Regions from separate parts of the Mucilaginibacter sp. CAU 1740 genome, predicted to be linked through region 3. Evidence: riboswitches for the same ligand, from Rfam matches in the RefSeq annotation. Region 3 holds a riboswitch; each other region holds the start of a gene.
The links. Region 3 has a riboswitch for S-adenosylmethionine ahead of metH (methionine synthase). Riboswitches for the same ligand answer to the same signal wherever they lie in the genome.
Positions count from the first base shown of each region.

Region 1: it holds a riboswitch for S-adenosylmethionine, as region 3 does, so the genes downstream of both, AAFN85_RS26065 (O-acetylhomoserine aminocarboxypropyltransferase/cysteine synthase) here and metH (methionine synthase) in region 3, are expected to answer to the same signal.
Region 2: it holds a riboswitch for S-adenosylmethionine, as region 3 does, so the genes downstream of both, AAFN85_RS31735 (TlpA disulfide reductase family protein) here and metH (methionine synthase) in region 3, are expected to answer to the same signal.

Region 1 covers NZ_JBDOQS010000015.1:4,047-6,251, reverse strand. The annotation lists gene AAFN85_RS26065 (O-acetylhomoserine aminocarboxypropyltransferase/cysteine synthase) at 1-1,001, opposite strand, end outside; SAM riboswitch class I at 1,251-1,361, opposite strand; gene AAFN85_RS26060 (aminotransferase class I/II-fold pyridoxal phosphate-dependent enzyme) at 1,604-2,205, opposite strand, start outside.
Region 2 covers NZ_JBDOQS010000025.1:10,931-13,135, reverse strand. The annotation lists gene AAFN85_RS31740 (protein-disulfide reductase DsbD domain-containing protein) at 1-79, shown strand, start outside; SAM riboswitch class I at 611-722, shown strand; gene AAFN85_RS31735 (TlpA disulfide reductase family protein) at 947-2,205, shown strand, end outside.
Region 3 covers NZ_JBDOQS010000001.1:370,723-372,927, reverse strand. The annotation lists gene AAFN85_RS01695 (hypothetical protein) at 1-118, shown strand, start outside; gene AAFN85_RS01690 (Bax inhibitor-1/YccA family protein) at 292-1,140, shown strand; SAM riboswitch class I at 1,165-1,274, shown strand; gene metH (methionine synthase) at 1,463-2,205, shown strand, end outside.

The sequences.
Region 1 (2,205 bases), on a different contig from region 3:
TCATGGTATGGTGATGATTCCAATCCTGGGTAGTTCACTGTTGCCACCTGCGGATGCTGCTCCAGCCATTTGGCCAGTTGCAAAGCATTATCAACATGGCGCTGAACCCTTAATGAAAGTGTTTCCAATCCCTGGATATTCAACCAAGCGTTAAACGGCGATTGCGACGGACCGAAATCCCTCAAGCCTTCCACACGGGCGCGAATAATAAACTGAATGTTTCCAAACGGACCGCCGATTCCAAATACATCGTTAAATACCAGCCCGTGGTAGCCTTCAGACGGTTCGGTGAATTGTGGGAATTTTCCATTGCCCCAATTGTAATTACCGGCATCAATAATAGCGCCGCCTATACTTGTACCATGCCCGCCAATCCATTTAGTGGTTGATTCAACAACCACGTTAGCGCCATGTTCAATAGGGCGGAACAGGTAACCACCTGCGCCAAAAGTATTATCAACTATTAAAGGCAGATCATGATTTTTGGCGACCGCGCTTACTTTCTCAAAATCGGCAATGGTAAAGCCCGGGTTACCTATGGTTTCCAGGTAAATAGCTTTTGTTTTATCATCAATAAGTGCCTCAATGCTGGCCGCGGTATCATCTTTAGCAAAGCGTACTGTGATGCCTAAGCGTTTAAAAGCAACTTTAAACTGGTTGTAGGTACCACCGTATAAAAAAGGAGAGGTAACAAAGTTATCTCCGGCCTGTAAAATATTATTCAGCGCGATAAATTGGGCCGCCTGACCCGATGCTGTGGCCAATGCCGCAACGCCACCCTCTAATGCCGCTATGCGTTTCTCAAACACATCGGTAGTTGGGTTCATGAGGCGGGTATAAATATTGCCAAACTCCTTCAGGGCAAACAAGTTTGCGCCATGTTCGGCACTGTTAAATACGTAAGAGGTAGTTTGGTAAAGCGGTACAGCGCGTGAACCTGTTGTTGGATCAACTTCCTGACCGGCATGTAATTGTAGTGTTTCGAATTTTAAGGCAGACATAGTTTTGTGATTTTTTATGTGTTTAATTTAGATTTTAAATGTTAGATGGATTTTGACAAAGCCGGTTGTGAAATAACCGGTTTAACAATGCACGCCTTTTCCGGAGATAGAAAACAAGAGTGCGCTAAGCATCAACAGCAGCAACACATACAAATACAGCTAATAGGAGAGCTAATATATTGTACGTTACCAGTTAAGGTGTAAAAAGTGTTGTGTTGCGTAAATTTAATTAAACTTTTCATGGTTATAAATTTATATTCCCCGGTGTTATTTGCCGGGACAGGAATTGGCACCTTCTTCAACATTGAAGGGTTGCCAGCGGGTCATTGAGCCTGATCTCTCGCCGCTTCTTTATAAATCAAAACCCGAACTATGTGCGGAGTATTGATCGACTTTGGTATTGCTACCAAATAATGTTGCGAATATAAGGGGTTATGGGGTTATGTACCAAATTTTATTTCAGAAAGGAGGATTAAGGTCAAAGGCGAAAGGAGTTTTTAAGCTGAAAGGATAAAGGCGAAAGGCAAAAGGTTTTCGTAAGGCGGATATTTCAGACCTCCCAAATGCTTTTATCTTTCGCCTTTATCCTTTTGCCTTTCACCTCACCAAGCGAGGGCCTGTTCCAAATCCGCTATCAAATCATCAATATGCTCCAATCCAACCGAAACCCTCAGCAGGTTACGTGGCGTTTTGGTATCCGGCCCCTCAACTGTTGCGCGATGTTCTATTAAACTTTCAACTCCGCCAAGGCTGGTAGCTTTGATAAAGAGTTTTAATTTATTGATGATGTTATGCGTATCGTTTTCATCACCTTTAATAATAAAGGATAACATTCCGCCAAAAGCAAGCATCTGATCTTTAGCTATTACATGCTGCGGATGTGATGGCAAACCGGGATACATTACTTTCTCTACGTTAGGATGTTGTTCAAGATATTCGGCCAGCAATTGCGCGTTTTGTACATGACCTTTTACTCGGTACGGCAAAGTTTTAATACTGCGCACCAAATAATAGCAATCCATAGGCGAGGGGATAGCGCCGCCCATTTCCTGTACCTGGCGAATTTTTGCCCACCAGTCGCTCTTCTCTGCTGTGATCAAAGCTCCGCCCATCAGGTCGCTATGCCCGCCGAAATATTTAGTGGCGGAGTGCATCACTATATCGGCACCCAACTCAAGCGGTCGCTGGCAAATTGGGGTGGCAA
Region 2 (2,205 bases), on a different contig from region 3:
TACCCTAAATTATATGGTATGCAGTAACCAACAATGTTTGCCGCCCGAGGATGTAGAATTTAGCATCCCGGTTAAATAGTACTAAGTCTCAAGTCGAAAGTTTGAAGTCTATTTTCTTTTTTTATACTTTGAACTTATGACTTTAGACTAAACGAATTTATCAATAACAAATAATATAGTTTAACAGTTCATTAGCCACCAAATTGAACTGTTAAATGGTTAGCATGCCGGGTATAAAGCCGCTTGCTTTAAACCTGGTTTACACAAACTAATACCATGAAACCGAAATTTAATTTTATCACTAAAGCCCGCGTACAGAATGGTGGCATCCTTTTCTGTAGTTACCACTGTTGTTAATTCGCGCCGTTTATACCGGAAATTGATCTTGAAATAGGATCAACATCCTGGCTGTACTAAGTGCGTTGCTTTGCTATGGTGGTAAAACAGGCGTGTGCTGTACAGACCAGGATGTTGATCGTTTACAAGATAAGAAATTAATAAAAGCATAAATAATTAAAAAAATATTCTATTAAATCTATAGATTTTATTGTATTTATCATATTTATTACTATCTTTACAGCATTCTAATTAACCCCACCATTAATTAGTTGATTTATAAAGAATAAGGGAGAGGAAGTCTCGATGATCTTATAGCAACTTTTCAGTAATGAAATAAGTGCTAAACTTTTTCCGATAGCGATTTTGCTGCCGGAATATAAATTAACTAAAAACCATGAACACATTAAAGTATCCGTATCTACACCTGCAGTCTGTTGCCATTAAGCGATGTTGCTGTTTGGTTCAGTACGCCTTCTGGTTTTAAACAAAAACCGATCCCTTAAAATTTACTGCTCTTTTTTTATTGACCTTAACCGGGCCGGGGGGATTCTTTGTGTCAAATTTTTAGCCGTGGAGCTTAATTAACAACAATTAAAACTTATAAAAAATGAAAATCACAAACTACTTATCCAAAGCTAAATTGCTTTCTGTTAGCTTTTTACTGGGAGGCGTTGCCGTTGCCTCTGCGCACGACGGCCCTAAACCAAAGTTTATAAAAGAAGGTAAATGGCGCGGCGAGTTCACCGTAAGCGAATCTAAAGTGCCGTTTAATTTCGAACTGAAAGGAAAGGATGCTGAACATGCCACATTTACGCTTATCAATGGTTCCCGCCGTGATGATTTCCATGTAAAATCAATCGGTCAGGATTCGGTTTACATCAAAATGAATACCTATGATGCAGCGCTGGTTGCAAAAGTGGAAGACGATGGTACGCTGAGCGGCGAGTACCGCAGCCTGGTTCCCGGCTTCAGAGGTAACTCACTACCTTTTACTGCCGAATACGGTAAAACCTACCGCTTTGTTGAACCCGGCAAAGACGTTGCTCCAACTGCAGACCTCAGCGGCAAATGGGAAATTAAAACCTACAGCAAAGAGGCCGTCCCTGCATCTATCGCTCTGCTAAAACAAAAAGGCAATAAACTTACCGGCGTAGTAATGACCGTAGTTGGTGATACCCGCGAACTGGAAGGTACCGTGCAAGGCGATGAATTCGCACTAAGCGGTTTCACCGGCCCAAGCCCGTTTATTATTAAAGGTAAGATCAATGCCGATGGTACATTGAGCGGCGAGCAGGGTTTTGGCATCTATAAAAACCTAAAGTTTGATGCTACCAAAAAAGCCGAAGTTGAGCTTCCTGATCCTTATAAATTAACTTTCCTGAAAGAAGGCTATAAAAAGCTTGATTTTTCTTTCCCGGGGATTGATGGCAAACAAGTATCGTTAAGCGATAATAAATACAAAGGCAAGGTGGTGATCGTTGAGATCATCGGCACCTGGTGCCCTAACTGTACAGATCAAACTGTGTTCCTGTCGCCATGGTTCAATAAAAATCATCAGCGTGGGGTAGAAGCTATTGCTTTAGGCTTCGAGCAAAAAGACAGCCTGGAATACGCTAAATACACTTTAGGTAAGCTACGTGATAAATACGCTATCAATTACGATATCGCTTTTGGTGGTTTGGCCGATAAAAAACTGGTATCGCAAAAACTACCTGCGCTTAACAAATTCATTGCTTTCCCTACTACCATCATTATCGATAGAAAAGGCGATGTAAGAGAGATCTATACCGGCTACACCGGCACCGTAACCGGCAAATACCACGAAGATTACGAAAAGAAATTCAACAAACTGTTGGATGAGCTTAT
Region 3 (2,205 bases):
TAACATCGATTACTACATCAACTTTGGTGGCGAGCTGGATAATTTGGGCTGGAGGGCGTTAAAACCTGTACAGGTTTTCAAAAAAGTGGAAGAGCAGTTGATGAGAAGGCTAAATTAGGGAGATAGAGGCAGGAAATCAAGAGTCACGAAGCAAGAAAAGAGGGATGGCAAGGTTGTCAATCTTTCTCTTTTTTCTTGACTCTTGATTCTAATAGTCTTGAGTCTTTCCCCTGTTCTTCACCTTACATTCACCTTTTATTCATATATTCGTACTATAATTTTTAACATAAAATGGAATTTAAAGATTCAAAATACAACTACGATAATGTTATCGAAGTTAGGGATCAATCAGAGGTCGGTTCACGCAAATTTTTATCTGGTGTATTCAGCTGGATGTTTGTAGCGCTTGCCATTTCAGGCGTTAGCGCGTTTTTATTTGCAGGTACTCCTGCCTTAAGGAGTTTATTATTTGATTTTAACACAGGTCATTTAACAAACCTGGGTATGATAGTTAGATTTTTGCCATTAGCTTTCATATTACTTATGAGCTTTGGATTAAATCGCCTTTCTTACCCCGTTTTGGCATTTTTATTCATTGCATATTCGGCGGCTACGGGCGTAAGTCTTAGCTTCCTTCTATTGATTTATTCTTCATCAAGCGTTTCTTTGGCTTTTGGCGTATCAGCGCTGGTATTCGGCGTAATGGCGATAGCGGGTTATACAACGCAGATGGATCTGACCAACTTTGGCGGCATCCTGATCATGTTATTGATTGGCATCATTATCGCGTCATTGGTAAACATGTTTTTAAACAGCGAAGCTATAGGCTATATCATCAGCTACTTTGGCGTTGCGGTATTTACCGGCTTAACTGCTTATGATGTTCAAAAATTAAAACGCATTGGCGCTGGCCTTGAATACGGCGACGCTTCGGCCAAGAAAATGGCGCTGATGGGCGGGTTAACTTTATACCTTGATTTCATCAACCTGTTCTGTTTGTCCTTCGCTTATTTGGCGGCAGAAGAAGATAATTTCAACAAGAAACCAAATCAAAAAGCTGCCTCCAAAAAAGGCGGCTTTTTTTGTTTAACAATGTGGCTTAACCGTGATATTAGGGCTGTGTTATACACTTGCAAATGACAACTTTATTACGCAACTTTGCGGTGCTTATGGAGAAAGACGGAGGGATTAGACCCTGCGATGTCTTAGCAACCTGTGCTTCACAAGGTGCTACATTCTACTCAGCAGCCAAACGGCACTGGGAAAGATAAGCGAAAGTCATAACAACACCCGACTTTTCGAGATAAGCTTTTTATTTATTTGTGATTACAATGATTTTTTAATTGCACTGATTTGATATGTACTAACCGGCTATTTGCTTAATACGTCGGCAAATCATAATAATCTTTAAAATCAAACCAATCAGTGAAATCATCAAATAAAAAATCGGTGAAATCAAAAAATGGACATTAGAAAAGAATTACAGAAACGCATCCTGGTGATTGATGGAGCAATGGGTACCATGATACAACGGTACCAGCTCACGGAGAAGGATTTTCGTGGCGAGCGTTTTCGCGATCATCATAGCGATTTACAGGGGAATAATGACCTGCTCAACATTACACGTCCGGATATTATCAAGGCCATCCATGCCGAATACCTGGACGCCGGGGCCGATATCATTGAAACCAATACCTTCAGCACGCAGGTAATTTCCCTTGCCGATTATAAGCTGGAAGAACTTGCCTACGAACTAAGCTACGAAGGCGCGCGCATTGCCCGCGAAGTAGCCGACGAATACACCCAACGCAACCCCGATAAGCCACGCTTTGTTGCCGGTGCTATCGGGCCAACAAACCGTACTGCATCTTTATCGCCTGATGTTAATGATCCCGGATATCGTGCCGTTACGTTTGATGATCTGGCCGATGCATACTATGATCAGGTTAGGGGTTTGGTTGATGGCGGTTCGCACCTGTTATTGGTTGAAACCATCTTTGATACGCTGAACGCCAAAGCGGCCCTGTTCGCCATCAAACGTTACGAAAACGAATGTAAAGCTGCCGGTAAGGATTTTCCTGCTTTCAGGGATTCGGGCGGCATCATGATTTCGGGTACTATTACAGATGCCTCGGGCCGTACCCTTTCGGGCCAAACGGTTGAGGCTTTCTGGAACTCGATAAGCCATGCCAACTTGCTTTCGGT